DNA from 2 places in the Brevibacterium sp. FAM 24630 genome. Region 1 is predicted to be linked to the other one. Evidence: predicted binding sites of a transcription regulator. Region 1 holds the regulator's gene; the other holds the start of a gene.
The links. The regulator LexA, encoded in region 1, represses DNA repair genes until DNA is damaged. The targets are predictions, from matches to a motif close to TCGAACANNTGTTCGA.
Positions count from the first base shown of each region.

Region 1 (8,083 bases):
CGCATGTCCAAACTGCGCCGTGAGATCGCCGCAATGGCCCCGTCACGGGAGACGAAGCGGAAGAACCGCGCCCGCCACCATGTGCCCTCGGCCGCGATCGTCGGATACACGAACGCGGGCAAGTCCTCCCTGCTCAACCGGCTCACCGATGCCGAGGTGATGGTGCAGAACGCGCTGTTCGCCACCCTCGACCCGACCGTCCGACAGGCGAAGACCGCCGACGGCATCGTCTTCACCTACACCGACACCGTCGGTTTCGTCCGCAACCTGCCCCACCAGCTCGTCGAAGCCTTCCGCTCGACGCTCGAGGAGGCCGCCGGTTCGGATCTGCTCCTCCACGTCGTCGACGCCTCCCACCCGGACCCGCACGGGCAGATCCACGCCGTGCGCGAAGTCCTCAAAGACGTCGAGACCGGGGACATCCCCGAACTCCTCGTGTTCAACAAGTCCGATCTCGCCGAGGAGGCCGTGATCACCGGTCTGCGCGCGGAATATCCGAAGGCGCAGTTCGTCTCGGCCGTGACGAGGGAAGGCATCGACGCCCTCGTCGAGGCCATCGAGAGTCGGCTTCCCGCCCCGGACATCGACATGACGCTGCTCGTCCCCTATGAACGCGGCGACCTCGTGTCGAAGATCTACGCCCTGGGCACCGTCGAACACGAATCCCACGGGTCCGAAGGCACGAGCCTGCAGGTGAAGGTGCCGGCCGAAATCGTCGACGAGCTGCGTGAGTTCCAGCGTCCGGACCTGGTCATCGACGAGTGAAGGCTGTCGACGACCTCCTCGAATCCGCCGTTGGGGCCATCGGCGGATCGCCCAGGCAGGGTCAGCAGGATATGGCTCAAGCGGTCGCCTCGGCGGTCGACAAAGGCATCCACCTGCTCGTGCAGGCCGGCACCGGCACGGGCAAGTCCCTGGCCTACCTCGTGCCGGCGGCCGAATACGTCAATCGCACCGGCGGGAAGGTCGTCGTATCGACAGCGACCCTGGCGCTGCAGACGCAGATCATCCACCGTGACCTGCCGCGTCTGTTCAAAGCCGTGAAGAAGGACCTCGACCCGCTGCCGAGGGCCGCTCTGCTCAAGGGCCGACGGAACTATGTATGCAAGCACAAGCTCTCCGGCGGGTACCCCGACGAAGGCGAAGGAATGCTCTTCGACCTCGGTGCTGACGCCGAGGCGGGACGCAAACCGGCCGAACGCTCCGGCCTGGGCGAGGAGATCCAGAGGATCCGCACCTGGGAGAAGACCACAGACACCGGTGACCGTGATGACCTCATGCCCGGTGTCAGCGACCGCGCCTGGTCGCAGGTGTCCGTCAACGCCTTCGACTGCCTCGGATCGAACTGCCCCCTGTTCACCGAATGCTTCGCTGAGATCGCCCGGAACAAGGCCGCCGAGGCGGACATCGTCGTGACCAACCATGCGCTGCTGGCCATCGACGCCTTCGGCGAATCGAACGTGCTGCCCGAACACGATGTCATCATCATCGACGAGGCCCACGAGCTCAAGGACCGGGTGACCAACGCCCTGTCCGGGCAGATCAACACGAGCATGCTCTCGGCCGCGACGAGTTCGGTGCGCAAACACACCACCGTCCAGGACGGGGTCGTCTCCCTTCTCGACTCCGCTGCGGCGGCACTCGAACGCGCACAGTCCTCGGTGCCCGAAGGACTCATCCTCCATATGAGCGAAGCCCTCGGGCTGGCATTGACGCAGATCCGCGACTCCGCCCGACAGATCATCAACGACATCGGAGGCAAGACCGAAGACGCCGATGCCGGCCGGCAGATGGCCAAGGCCCGGTGTCAGGAGATCTTCGAACTCGCCGAACGCTTCTGCGATCCGGGCAAGAACGACGTCATCTGGCTCTCGCGGTCGACATTCCGGGAGAAGGAGACGACGAACCTCGTCGTCGCACCCCTGAGTGTGGCCGGGACCATGCGCTCGGGCATCTTCGAAGAGTCCACCGTCGTGGCCACCTCGGCGACTCTGTCCTTGGGCGGGAACTTCGACGCGGTCGCCGCATCCTTGGGACTCTTCGGCCCCGACGCCCCGAAATGGGACAGCCTCGACGTCGGCTCGCCCTTCGACTACGGCAGACAGGGCATCCTCTACGTCGCCTCCCACCTGCCCAAACCCGGACGCAGCGGCCTGAGCGACGAAGCGCTCACCGAACTCGAAGAGCTCGTCAGAGCCTCGAACGGCGGGGCACTGGGACTGTTCTCCTCTCGGGCGGCGGCCAATGCCGCAGCCGAACACCTGCGGGAGAAATTCGATTTTCCGATCCTGCTCCAAGGAGATGACGGCCTGCCCGCACTCGTCTCCCAATTCACCGCCGATGACCAGACCTGCCTGTTCGGCACCATGTCACTCTGGCAGGGAGTCGACGTGCCGGGCCGGACGAACCGGCTGGTCATCATCGACCGGCTGCCGTTCCCGCGCCCCGACGACCCGCTCATGCAGGCCCGCGCGCGGGATGCCGATCAGCGGGGTGTCAACGGCTTCATGGCCGTCTCCGCCACACATGCCGCGCTGCGTCTGGCACAGGGAGCGGGTCGGCTCATCCGCTCGACCAAGGACAGGGGAGTGGTGGCCGTGCTCGATTCGCGGCTGCGTTCGGCCCGGTACTCCGGCTTCCTCGTCAACTCGATGCCGCGGATGTGGCCGACGACGAACGCTCAGCTCGTGCGCACGAGCCTGGCCCGCCTCGCCGAGTCCGAAACGGAATGACTAGGCACTGCGCCTCGACGACCGATCGCTCCGCCTGAATGGCAGAACGCCTGCGACCGATCCGGTCGCAGGCGTTCTGTGTTCGAGCGTTGAGTGCCGGGGCCGCCGGCAGTGTGCTCAGAGGCGGCGGATGACAGCGACGACGAGCCCCATGATCTGGGCGTAGGTGCCGTCGATCGGCTCATAGTTCTCGTTCTGCGGCATCAGCCACTGCTCACCCGCCTTGCGCTTGAGCGTCTTCACGGTCGCCTCGCCGTCGAGCAGCGCCGCAACGATCTGGCCGTTGTCCGCGGTGTGCTGCTTGCGCACGACCACCCAGTCGTCGTGGCAGATGGCGGCTTCGATCATCGAATCGCCGACGACCTTGAGCAGGAACATCTCACCGGAGCCGACGACCTGCGTCGGCAGCGAGAAGATGTCATCGACTTCCTGTTCGGCGAGGATCGGGCCACCGGCGGCGATCCGTCCGACGACCGGCACCTGCACGGTGTTGTTGGCAAGCTCTTCGAACTTCGCCCGCTCCGCCTCTTCCTCTTCGAACGGATTGACGACCTCGATGGCGCGCGGGCGCTTCGGATCGCGGCGGACATAACCGAGACGTTCGAGCTGGGAGAGCTGGTGGGCCACGCTCGAGAGCGAAGCGAGTCCGGCGGCCTTGCCGATCTCGCGCATGCTCGGCGGGTAGCCGTTGGTCACGACAGCGCGTTCGATGGTTTCGAGCACGAGACGCTGACGTGGGGTGAGGCGGAAGTCGTCTTCGCCGGTCGAACCCTCAGGGATCTGAATCTCGTCGTCATCGCTGCGAGCGGCAGCGATCTCACTGGCAACATCTTCGTTGCGAGGCCGGCCTCTGCCTCGTTTGTTCTGAACCATTGCTCGTTCCCCTTCGTTCTATTCCCTGCCGCTGGACGCCGTGATCTCCGCTTCGAAGATACTCGTGTCAGTGCCGGCTGAGATGGTTCTGACAGATCAATCAACAACGCTGGTTCCCTCTCATTGTCGCATAGATGTTCGAGTTGGACTGGACATTTGTTCGATTGGCATGTTGAATAGAACAGACGTTCTACCGATTGCTGGTGGAATCGTACGAATGAAAGAGGTAATGCGATGTCTGCACAGAACACCGGGCTGCGCCTGACCACTCGTGGACGCCAGGCGGTTCGCCTTCTCCGGACCCTGCTCATTGCTCTCGTCGTCATCGGCGGAGCGCTCCTCCTCGCCACCCAGTCGTTCTCGGCCGCAGCGGTCGCCGAACCGGAATCCGAGAGCATCGGCATCGAAGCCGACGCGGTCGTCGTCGGTGAAGGCGAGTCGCTGTGGACCGTGGCCTCGAGCCTCGGACTTGATCGCGATACCCGCGATGTCGTGGCCGATATCGTCGACATCAACCATCTGACGACTCCGACCGTCCACCCTGGCCAGACCCTCGACGTCCCCGTCCGCTGAGGGCCGGCCGGGTGAGACCGGCAGCCGCGCAGCGTGGCAACGTGCGAGGTCGCCGGGGAGCTGCTTTCGGCCGCATCGGGCCGGAGCTCCGATGTCGGATCTCGAGGCTCGACCCGCCGCCGGAGCGGTGGGAGTCTCTCGGTAGACTGATCGCGTGGGAAACATCGAATCTTTGCCAGTGCGTGCCGACCTCGTCGGGCTCAAGCCCTACGGGGCTCCGCACCTCGACGTGCCGGTCCAGCTCAACGTCAATGAGAACGCCTATCCGCTCCCGGACGTCGTCGTCGACAGCATGCGTGCCGCCGTCAACAATCACTTCTCCGGGCTCAACCGCTACCCGGACCGGGAATTCACTGCGCTGCGCGAACACCTCGTCACCTATCTCAACGGTGTCAACGAACGCGCAGGAGACACAGTCGCACTCGAACCCGGCATGATCTGGGCAGCCAACGGTTCGAACGAAGTCCTCAGCCACATCGTCCAGGCCTTCGGCGGCCCGGGCCGCACCGTCCTCGGCTTCACCCCGTCCTACTCCATGCATCCGCTCATCACGACCGGGACCGGAGCCGAATGGAGGCACGTCGACCGCAGGGACGACTTCACCCTCGACGCTGAGACCGTCGCCGCCGAGGTCGCACGGGTCGACCCCGATATCGTCTTCCTCTGCACCCCGAACAACCCGACAGGCACCTCGATCGGCCTCGACGTCATCGACGCCGCCTACGAGAACTGTTCGGGCATCGTCATCGTCGATGAGGCCTACGCGGAATTCTCCCGCCCGGCCGCATCCTCGGCGATGACCCTGCTCGACGGCCGTCCGCGCCTCGTCGTGTCCCGCACCATGAGCAAGGCCTTCGCCTGTGCCGGGCTGCGCTTGGGCTATGCCATCGCCGCCCCCGAACTCATCGACACCCTCCGCCTTGTCCGTCTGCCCTACCACCTGTCCGAGGTCACACAGGTCCTTGCCTGCACCGCCCTCGAACACGCCGACGTGCTGCTCGGCAACGTCGACCGGCTCATCGACTCCCGCAACCGCATGTCGGAGCATCTCGCTGAAGTCGGCTTCACCGTCCACGACAGCGATTCGAACTTCGTGCTCTTCGGCAACATCTCCTCACCGGCACGACTGTGGCAGGAGCTGCTCGACCGCGGCGTGCTCATCCGCGACATCGGCATCGCCGGCCACGCCCGCGTCAACGCCGGCACCGAGGATGAGACCGACGCGTTCCTTCGCGCCATCGATGAGATCCTCGCCGAGTCCCCGGACATCCTCGCCGAACGACCGACGTCTCCGCCCAGCTCAACGGCTCCCAGCGCGGCTCCCTCCGGCTCAGCTCCGTCATCCTCCGCCCCGACGAAAGGCACACCATGAGGCAGGCCCAGAACTCACGCACCACCTCCGAGTCCACGGTGTCCGTGTCCGTCGACCTCGACGGCACCGGCACCTCGAACATCTCGACCAGCGTGCCGTTCTTCGACCATATGCTCACCGCCCTGGCGAAGCACTCGATGATCGACCTCGACGTGACTGCCACCGGCGACACCCATATCGATGTCCACCACACCGTCGAAGACACGTCGATCGTGCTCGGCCAGACTCTGCGTGAAGCCCTCGGCGACAAGATCGGCATCCGTCGCTACGGCTTCGCCGCGGTTCCACTCGACGAAGCCCTGGCCCAGTGTGTCGTCGACGTCTCCGGTCGCCCCTACTTCGTCCACGCAGGCGAACCCGACGGTCAGCAGTACCACCTCATCGGCGGTCACTTCACCGGTTCGATGACCTCCCACTCGCTCGAATCCATCGCCTTCCACGGCGGACTGACCGTCCACCTCGACCTCGTGCGCGGTCGCGATCCGCACCACATCGTCGAAGCCCAGTTCAAGGCCTTCGCCCGTGCCCTGCGCGAAGCCGTGGAAGAAGACCCCCGCAGCAATTCCGTTCCCAGCACCAAGGGAGTCCTGTGAGCACGACCGTTCTCGTGACCCCCTTCGGGGTCGCCCAGCAGCTGGCCGCAGCCTGCGTGCTGTCGAACATCCACGGCACCATCGTTCCGATCGGGGAGTTCACCGGAATCGTCCTCGCCGACACCGATGTGCAGGCCGGCAACGAGGCGGCTGCCGCGATCTCGAAGCTCGCGGGCAAACATGAGGTCCTCCTCCTCGTCCGCAGTGAAGAGCAGATCGATGCCGGACATTACCGTCACGGCAACCGCGAATCCGATGTTCCCGCCGGGCTGGCTCTGAAGAACCTGCCCGATGTGCTCGAAGGTCTCCTGCTCGAAACCGTCGCCGCCGAAGACGTCGACGGCAATATCCCGACGAGTTCGATGACGAAGCTGCAGGCCAGCGCCGCCACCATGACGCCGGGACGTGCCGCGGTGGCCCGCACCGCGCTGCTGTGGATCGTCGCCGCGGTCCTCGCCGGTCTCGTCGCTGCCTTCGGCGTCGCATTGGGCCTCGGCGGCAACACCGTCGCCTGGGTCGTCGCCGTCTTCGGTGCCATCGTCCTCGGATTCTCCCTGTGGCGGATCTGGTCGGTGCTGAGCAAGGGCGCAAAGCGATGACGACGGTCGCGGTCCTCGACTACGGCGCCGGAAACGTCCGCTCCGCTGTGCGCGCGGCCGCTGCCGCCGGCGCCGAGGTGACACTGACGGCCGACCACGACGTCATCAACGACTCCGATGGTCTCCTCGTCCCCGGCGTCGGTGCCTTCTCCGCCGTCATGACGGGACTGCAGAACTTCGGGGGAGGCGAACTCATCCGGACCCGCCATGCACAGGGCCGTCCGCTGCTGGGCATCTGCGTGGGCCTGCAGGTGTTCTTCGCCCGAGGCGAGGAACACGGCGTGCAGACCGACGGCATCGGCCTGTGGCCGGGAGCCGTCACCGGCCTCAAGGCCCCGGTCGTTCCTCACATGGGCTGGTCGCAGGTCTCCGCGCCGGAGGACTCGCAGATGTTCGCCGGCATCCGCGAGGAGCGCTTCTACTTCGTCCACTCCTATGCCGCGACCCAGCCGCCTCCCGACACCAAGGTGACCACGGCCCGACACGGCAGCGACTTCATCGCCGCCGTCGAAGACGACACCACCTGGGCGGCCCAATTCCATCCGGAGAAATCCGCCGAAGCGGGAGCGCAGCTGCTGCGCAACTGGATCGGCACGTTCTCGTAGAGCCCCGCTCAGTTCCTGACCGAGCGCACCGACTAGCATTGCCCGAATCCCCTGGCACCCTTCGCAGAAAGGTCACAATGACAGAGACCCCGAACAAGCTCGTCCTCCTTCCCGCAGTCGACGTCGCCGACGGCAAAGCCGTCCGGCTCGTCCAGGGTGAAGCCGGCACCGAAACCGACTACGGTTCACCCATCGACGCGGCTCAGGACTTCGAGAGCAGGGGAGCCGAGTGGATCCACCTCGTCGACCTCGATGCCGCCTTCGGCCGCGGTTCGAACTCGGACCTGCTCAACCAGGTCGTCAAGGCCGTGGGGATCAAGGTCGAACTCTCCGGCGGAATCCGCGACACCGAAAGCCTCGAGCGCGCACTCGACACCGGCGCCGAACGCGTGAACATCGGCACCGCGGCACTGGAGAACCCGGAGTGGACGGCTGAGATGATCTCCCGCTTCGGCGACCAGGTCGCCATCGGACTCGACGTCCGCGGCACGACGCTGGCCGCCCGCGGCTGGACGCAGGACGGCGGAGACCTCTACGAAGTTCTGGAGACCCTCGAAGCGGCCGGCTGCTCTCGCTACGTCGTCACCGATGTCCGCAAGGACGGCACCCTGCAGGGCCCCAACGTCGAACTGCTCAAGTCCCTGGCCGAGAAGACCGAGACCCCGATCGTCGCCTCCGGCGGTGTCTCCAGCCTCGACGATCTGCGTGCCCTGCGTGAGCTCGTGCCCTTCGGCGT
Region 1 is NZ_JBNBZD010000001.1:41,772-49,854, reverse strand. Features, by position in the region: gene hflX (GTPase HflX) at 1-765, shown strand, start outside; gene ACPUD7_RS00205 (ATP-dependent DNA helicase) at 762-2,732, shown strand; gene lexA (transcriptional repressor LexA) at 2,850-3,605, opposite strand; gene ACPUD7_RS00195 (LysM peptidoglycan-binding domain-containing protein) at 3,840-4,178, shown strand; gene ACPUD7_RS00190 (histidinol-phosphate transaminase) at 4,333-5,550, shown strand; gene hisB (imidazoleglycerol-phosphate dehydratase HisB) at 5,547-6,143, shown strand; gene ACPUD7_RS00180 (hypothetical protein) at 6,140-6,742, shown strand; gene hisH (imidazole glycerol phosphate synthase subunit HisH) at 6,739-7,347, shown strand; gene priA (bifunctional 1-(5-phosphoribosyl)-5-((5-phosphoribosylamino)methylideneamino)imidazole-4-carboxamide isomerase/phosphoribosylanthranilate isomerase PriA) at 7,425-8,083, shown strand, end outside.

Region 2 (8,083 bases), on a different contig from region 1:
CTCGAGGGCCGCGATGCACAGACCGAGCGCCTCGGTGACCATCGTCCGCGTCTCTTCGTCGAGTGGCGAGACCATCCGGTCCGAGATCGCCTCGACTCGCGACGCCGCCCGGTCGAGCAGCCTTTCGCCCGCCGGGGTGAGACGCGTGGGCAGGACACGACCGGAGTCGGCCTTCACCGGGCGGGTGACGAGTTCGCGGTCCTGCATTCCGCGCAGAAGAGTGTTCATCGTCTGCCGGGTGACGAAGGCGCCGCGGGCAAGCTCGGAATTCGACGCTCCCGGCCGCCTGCGCAGCTGCTCGAGGCAGTTGTACTGCGGCGTGGTCAGCCCCAGCGGTCGCAGCGTCTCGTCCATCCGAGACCGCAGCGCCGTCTGCAGGTGCTTGAGCTGATAGCCGAGGTGGGATTCGAGCGCCACCGGTGCCGCATCGTTCGTCCGCCCATCAGTGTCCGTCTCCACATCGTGACTCTCTGAACCTTGACCCATGTAAGTATTCTGACATACATTTGCTGATGTCAGGATGCTGACATTCAACGAATATGGAGTTCCGTCAAGCGGCGGGGTGCCGAAAGAGCAGGGAGAACGTCATGAATGCGTCAGCCAGCACTGAGTCAGCCAGCACTGAATCAGGCAATCCGGAGTCAGTCAGAGCAGGGTCGGCCGGCACGGGGTCGGTCGGCGCAGTGAGCGGTCCGGACTTCATCGCCGTGCAGGTGCGCGATGTCGAAGCGGCCGCCGAGTTCTACGAATCGAAGCTCGGACTCACTCGCGCCCCATCCGCACCTCCCGGAGCGGTCGTGTTCACCACCTCGCCGATCCCCTTCGCGGTGCGCGAACCGCTGCCCGGCGTCGATCTCGATTCCGGGGACCGTCCGGGGAACGGGGTAGCGTTGTGGCTGAGATGTGAAGATGCGCGCGCTCTCCATGACTCCCTCGCCGAGGCAGGGGTCGAGATCCTCCGCGCGCCGGCCCCCAGCCCCTTCGGTCTCACCTTCACGATCGCCGACCTCGACGGCTACGCGGTGACGTTCCACGACGCAGGGTGAGGGCAGCTCGCCCGTGTGCGCCGAGAGTCCGATCAGGCCTCGTCGGCAAGGTCCGCCGACGAGGTCTGTGAGTATCGCGGCCACCAGCAGTACACCCGGTCGGCGTATTCGCGGTATTCGTCGCCGAAGCGCTCATACAGGTCGGCCTCCTCGTGGGGGCGGATGAGCCAGTTCCACAGCAGCGAGCCGACGAGTGCGTAGACGACGACGAGCCATGAGCCGATGAGCACACCCATCGACACGCCTTGGACGATGCCCGCGATGGCCATCGGGTTGCGGACGAAGGAGTAGGGTCCGCGGGTGACCAGGTGGTTGGCCATCTGTCCGGGCAATGGGGTTCCGGAGCCGAAGTTCGCGATCGCGCGGGCCGACCACACTCCGATGACGCTGGAGAACGCGAGCAGAGCGAAGCCGAGGACGGCCACCAGGATCGGGAACTTGTAGGCGAGGCCCCATCGGTCCTCGAAGCTGTTGATGATCAGGGGGATGATGACGAGGAAGACGCTCCAGAAGATGACGACCTGGATCGTGGTGCGCACGAGCAGGTGGGAGCGCACGCGGGTGTGCGAACTGTGGAAGGCGAAGGGGCCGATGAGGAGCTTCTCGGACGGGATGCGGCCGTAGAGCATGAGGGCGCCGGCGAGCACGCTGCCGAGCGCGGCGAGGATCATGAGTACGGCACCGAGTCCCGCCTCGGTGGTGGCGGTCGCGTAGATGATCATGCCGAGGGCGACGAGCACACTCCAGCCCGTGGCGATCCACACGGCCCAGCGGAAGTTGAGCGCGGCCAGGGCCGAGCCGATGACGAAGAGCGGGATGTCGACGATGGCGATGATCAGCGGGTCGATTCCGCCCAGCGTCGCCGTCTGCACGGCGGGGATCGTCGCGGTGCCCAGCCACCACGCGGCCCCCGCGAGGGCCTGGAGCGCGAAGTACATGCGACCGTGGAAGATGCGCAGCCGCTTCTTCGGTTTGTTCACCTCGGTGACATGGCGGTTCATGCGATCACCGTCCCGCGGAAGCACACGGTCGTGGCGCCGCCGACCCAGATCTCATCGTCGTCTCGGGTGATCGAGATGACCCCGGCGCGGCCGAGCGCGGTGCCCTGAGTGGCCGTATAGGAGTCCGGGGCGAGGCCGGCGCCGATGAGCCACTGCGCGACGGAAGCATTGAGGCTGCCGGTGACGGGGTCTTCGGCGACGCCGACGCCGGGGACGAAGGCGCGGATCTCATATTCGTGCGCCGAGGCGGCCGGATGGGAGCCGAGGACACCGAGCTTGGCATCGGGGACCGCCGAGAAGTCGGGGGACAGAGCGAGCACCTGTTCGGCGCTGCGCAGCCGCACGGCCGCCCAGCCGGGGCCGTTGTCGACCCACTGATGATCGAGGATGTTGCCGCGATCGACGCCGAGGGCCGCTGCGATCTGCGCCACGTACGCTTCGTCGAGCTCACCGGTGCGCAGGCGTTCGGGAGCGGCGAAGGCGAGGGTGGGGCCGCCTCGGCGAATGTCGACGAGTCCGGCACCGCATTCCTGGACGATTCGGCCCTCCTGCTTGGGTGTGCCTCCGGCGTCGAGCCAGGCCGCGGCCGAACCGAGGGTGGGGTGGCCGGCGAAGGGCAGTTCCCGGTGCGGAGTGAAGATCCGCAGGCGGTAGTCAGCGGCGGGGTCCGTGGGGGAGAGGACGAAAGTGGTCTCGGACAGGTTCGTCCAATTGGCGATCCGCGCCATCTGCTCGTCATCGAGGTCATCGGACTCGAGAATGACGGCAACGGGATTGCCGCGGTAGGCAACTGCGGAGAAGACGTCGACCTGGGCGAATGGGCGGTTCTGGGACAATGACACTCCTTCGGAGACGTGGCGCACGCAGCGAACGGGGGATCGTGCGGCCACTTCTCTCAGTGTAGAGGCCCGGGGCGAGTCCACGGACCGCCGCACCGTGGCACGGGCGCGTCGGTTCCACTATGTGGCGCCCGTCGGTCCGCAGGTCGCCACCTCGGTGCCGGTCCGCCGGTCGCCACCTCGGTGTCGGTGCCGGTGCGCGGTCGACGGGACTGGGCGCGCGATTGCATAATGAGGCATGGTCAAAGGTGCTTCAGTAGGGGGCCGACCGCCCCACATCGGTGTGATCGGCGGCGGGTTCATGGGGCGCGTCCACAGTCGGGCAGCGCGTGCGGCCGGGGCCGTGCTCGACACCGTCGCCACGTCCGGGCCCACCGGCAGCGCCCGGGCGGCTGCCGAACTCGGGTTCGCGGATTCCGCATCTGTCGACGAACTCATCGACCGGTCTCTCGACATCGTCCACGTGTGCACTCCCAACGATGTCCACGCCGAACAGTCGCTGCGGGCGCTCGATGCCGGTTCCGCGATCATCTGCGAGAAGCCGTTGGCGACCGATTCGCCATCTGCCCGGGCCGTGCTCGCTCGCGCCGAGGAGCAGGGACTGGCCGGGACCGTCCCCTTCGTCTACCGCTTCCATCCGATGGTCCGCGAGGCTCGTGCCCGCTTTCGCGCCGGTGGAGCCGGCCGGCTGCTCACCGTCGACGCCGGGTATCTGCAGGACTGGCTGCTCGGCGCCGACGATGAGAACTGGCGCGTCGAATCGGCCCGCGGCGGACCCTCACGTGCGTTCGCGGACATCGGCTCCCACCTCGTCGACCTCATCGAGTTCATCGTCGACGACCGCATCTCGTCCCTGGTGGCGACGACACGGACCGTCCACCCTCGCCGAGGCGGGGCCTCCGTGGCGACGGAAGACACCGTGGCCGTCACCGCCGAATTCGCTGGTGGAGCCATCGGCACGCTGCTCGTGTCCCAGTTGGCACCGGGACGGAAGAATTCGCTCACCGTCGAGATCGCCGGCACCGAGGCGAGCCTCCGGTTCGACCAGGAGCAGCCGGAACGTCTGTGGTGGGGACGCCGAGACGAGAGTCGCCTCCTTGTCCGTGATCCCGAAACGATGCACGCCGATGCCGCGAGACTGTGTGCGGTCCCGGCCGGCCACGCGCAGGGATATCAGGACGCCTTCAACTCCTTCGTCGCCGACTCCTACTCGTACTTCGCCGGCGGTGATCCGGAGGGACTGCCCACACTCCGCGACGGAGTCCGCGCGGTGCTCGTGACAGAAGCGGTCCTGAAATCGGTGTCGACCCGAGCCTGGGTCGACGTCGAAGCGGTGTGAGGGTCGTTCGTTCCCGGGCCGCCACCGCGGTTGAACCCGGGCCATCACCGCGGTTGAGTGAGACCTGAGGACGTCGCACAGGCTCGATTCGTAGACTGAGCCGCTATGGACTTCAAGCAGGCAACGGCGACGTGGTGGGACGCGATCACCTCGGGATTCGGGCGCCAGGACGGACTCGAGCTCGACGTGGTCGGGCTCGTCCTCGTCATCGGACTGCCCCTCCTCGTGACGCTGACCCCGGGCATCTGGCGCTTCTTCGGTCTTTTCGTCACCTTCGTCCACGAACTCGGCCACGCATTTGCCGCCCTCACCACCGGACGCGTGGTGAAGGGGATCTCGCTGAATTTCGATCATTCGGGGCAGATGAACTCCTTCGGCCGAGTCGGCTTCTCAGCCACCTGGGCGGGGTTCTGGGGATATCCGGCACCGGGCGTTCTCGGTCTCGTCCTCATCACCTCGGCGGTCTTCGGGTGGGCCCCGCTGGCGCTGTCGGTGGGGGCGTTGATTCTGCTCGTGGCGCTCCTCTTCATCCGGAACTTCGCGGGTGCGATCATCGCCGTGATCACCGCGATCGCGGCCCAGCTCGTCGTCGTAGTCCTGCCGCTCGAATGGATCGCTGTCTTCGTCGCCGCGCTCGGCACCGCGCTGACGGTCGGTTCGCTCAGGGACCTCGTCAAGATCATCCGCGTCCATACCCGCCGCCGACGCGTGCAGCAGTCCGATGCCTATATCCTCGCCCAGGATTCGCGACTGCCGGCCGGTGCCTGGCTGACTCTGTTCGCGCTGGTCATCATCGTGTGCGCGCTCGCCTCCGCGCGCATTCTGTACACGGCGGTATCGATCGGGTCGCTGTGACCTGACGGACCGGTCGCTCGGGTCGCTGCGGTTGACCATGTGCGCGGCATGGGGCCGTGTTCTCATGTCCGTGGCGGATGGCAGAATCGAACCATGGCAGCTCACCCGAAATTCTCCGCCGTTCTCTTCGACTGCGATGGGGTCCTCGTCGACTCCGAAAGCATCACCAACGGTGTTCTGCATGCCATGCTCGTCGAACTCGGCTGGCAGCTGACCGCCGAGGAGTGCATCGCCCGGTTCGTCGGGAAGATGCTCCGCGACGAGGCCGACATCATCGAGGAACACACCGGATTCCGGATCGACGATGAGTGGATGACTGAATTCCGTCGGCGCCGCAACGCGGGGCTCGAGGCCTCACTCCAAGCGATCCCGGGAGTCGTGGAAACGGTGCACCGCCTCGCTGAGTCCTATCCGAACAGGATCGCGTGCGCATCGGGCGCAGACCGTCCGAAGATCGAACTTCAGCTGCGGAAGGTCGGACTCTTCGATGCGTTCGGCGGCCGGATCTTCTCCGGCATGGAGCAGCCGAACTCGAAGCCGTCCCCCGACGTCTACCTCGCGGCTGCCGAATCCTTGGGCATCGACCCCGCCGAGGCTGCCGTGATCGAAGATTCGCCCACCGGAGTGATGGCCGGTGTTGCGGCAGGATCCCGTGTGCTCGGGTTCTGCCCGGATTCGCCGGTCCATCACAGCGTCGATACGCTGCTGGCCGTCGGAGCGGCCGAGACGTTCGCAACGATGGGCGATCTGCCGGGCCTGCTCCTGGAGTAGCCGCGAGGACGCCGCAGGAGCATGACCCAACGGCTGAAGGGGCAAGGGCTGAGCCTCGTGTCCGCTTTCGAGAAGTGTCGGGTTCAGCGCCGTTTGTCTTCGAACAAACGTCTGCAAATAGCAATCAAAAATAGATCACTTCGGTTTGTAATCGAATTGTGACATTCATTGATCTGGTTCTGAAGTAGAATAGAGCCAAGGCATTCACATCGACGTGAAGGGCGGCGAGACCGATGAAGGATCCCCAGGATCCGAGCAACGACGGTCTTGAGCCTGCCTCAAACGATTCTTCGAACGAGTCCTCGAGTGACCCTTCGATCGAAGGCTCCAATGGCTCCTCCATTGAGCCGTCTTCCCTAACGGCCCCGTCTTCCCCTCCGCCGCTGGTCGGCCCCGAATCACCGCGTCGCCTCGATGTCGACCCTGACTCGCCCATGGCCGTGGTTGCGAGCATCGCACGACTGAGCACCGGAGCACGCATCGCAGAACTCCAGGCCGTCGCCGGTCTCTTCCTCGCCGAGGTCGTCGATCGGCTCCGCTATGCTCCCGAGGGCGAGATCTACCACCACGCCACCTTCACCGAGACGGTGGACCGCTTCATCACTGCCCGCGACGGGGAGCCGAAAGACGCACCCTCCGAGCCCGACGGTGATGAGCCAGAAAGCGACGAGTCCGACAACGCTGAGGCGCACGGCGTCGATCCCAGCGCCGTCGGCAACGTCGAGTCCGACAGTGCTGGGTCCGGAAACGTCGAGAGCGACGGTGCGGAGCCAGACGACGCTGAGGCGACCGAAGTCGAGCCCACCGCGGCTGCCTCGCCGAAGCAGCTTCCGAATTTCCCGAAGTTCCAGCTCTACCGGTCGTTCAATTCGTGGGCGCACGAATTCGCCGCAAAAGAAGAAGTCGCCGAACTGACTGCAGTCCTCGGCGCGACGATCGAGGGTGCATACAACGAGATCACGAACGCTCTCACTCTGGTCTTCGGACTGCCGAAGTTCCTCGACCGCTGCCTCAACGGAGAGTTCACTATCGAGCATGTGCTCGTCGCGGCACGGGCCGTGAAGGACGTCGAGTTCGAGTACGTCCCGCGTCTCGACACCTACCTCGGACAGCGTCGCGCCGACATCACCATCGAAACCTTCAGGAAGTCCCTGAACCTCAAGATAGCGTCTCTCGTTCCGGTCGAGGATCGTCTCGAAGTCGCGGCGAGGCGTCGTCGTGTGGACATCACGACCTACGCCGACGGAACCGCTTCGGTGATGCTGTCGGGCCCTGCCGTGGAACTGCAGGCTTTCTTCCTGCGCATCGAGGCGTTCGCGCGCGCCATCCGCAACGGAAACATCTCCGCGTTCACCGATCAGGATGTGTCCGGAATCGATGTCGGCGAGCAGGACAGCATCGCCGCCCTGATGTTCGACATCGCCACGCGAGCGACCCCGCAGATGGTCATCGCCGTGACAGCTCATGACACAACGACCGGAGAGACCTCCACGAAAGAGGTCGCTCTCGACTCCATCGAGACCGGCGACCGCAAAGCCCCCATCTCGGCCGGCGCGGTCGACCGCGCAGCTCGGGCGGCCACACAGGAAGCCGAAGAATCGGCAGGAGCCGGCGTCGAGGTGAGGTCGATCATCAAACTCGCCATGCCCACCCACGGACAATGGGTGCGTGAGCAGGCGAAGATGATGGTGACGGTTCCCTATCTCACCGCAGTCGGCCGCTCGGGGCTTCCGGGAATGTTTTCGGACGGTGCTCCCGTGCCCGCCGATGCTGCGAAAGCTCTGGCCGGCGACAGTCCCACCTGGCATCGGATACTCACCGACCCGGCGACCGGCACCCCGATCGACGCGCGCTCGAAGAGCTACTACATCCCGGCGGATGTCCGCGCTCCGCTGACCGGGAAGTGGCAGTCATGTTCTGTGCCGGGGTGCACCCGTCGCGCCGAGACCTCGGAAATCGACCACATCATCCCGTTCGACCACGACGATCCCGTACGAGGCGGCCAGACGACGTTCGACAATCTCCACCCACTGTGTCGGACTCATCATCAGCTCAAGACCGACCGCAAGTTCTCCATCCGCACGACCGCAGCTGGGGCCGTGGAGTATGCCTTCGCTCATGATGTCGTCACGACAATTCACCCGCCGGATAACCCGATCAACGCCGAGCACGCATGGCAGGTGGAGAACTATGACCAATTGCCGGACCGGCTGGCGGTCGACGAAGAGCCCG
Region 2 is NZ_JBNBZD010000003.1:129,886-137,968, forward strand. Features, by position in the region: gene ACPUD7_RS03490 (MarR family winged helix-turn-helix transcriptional regulator) at 1-486, opposite strand, end outside; gene ACPUD7_RS03495 (VOC family protein) at 684-1,046, shown strand; gene ACPUD7_RS03500 (methyltransferase family protein) at 1,079-2,047, opposite strand; gene ACPUD7_RS03505 (PhzF family phenazine biosynthesis protein) at 2,044-2,883, opposite strand; gene ACPUD7_RS03510 (Gfo/Idh/MocA family protein) at 3,125-4,225, shown strand; gene ACPUD7_RS03515 (M50 family metallopeptidase) at 4,331-5,080, shown strand; gene ACPUD7_RS03520 (HAD family hydrolase) at 5,174-5,851, shown strand; gene ACPUD7_RS03525 (HNH endonuclease signature motif containing protein) at 6,292-8,083, shown strand, end outside.
Region 2: the regulator LexA is predicted to act here: its motif matches at 6,130-6,145, upstream of ACPUD7_RS03525 (HNH endonuclease signature motif containing protein).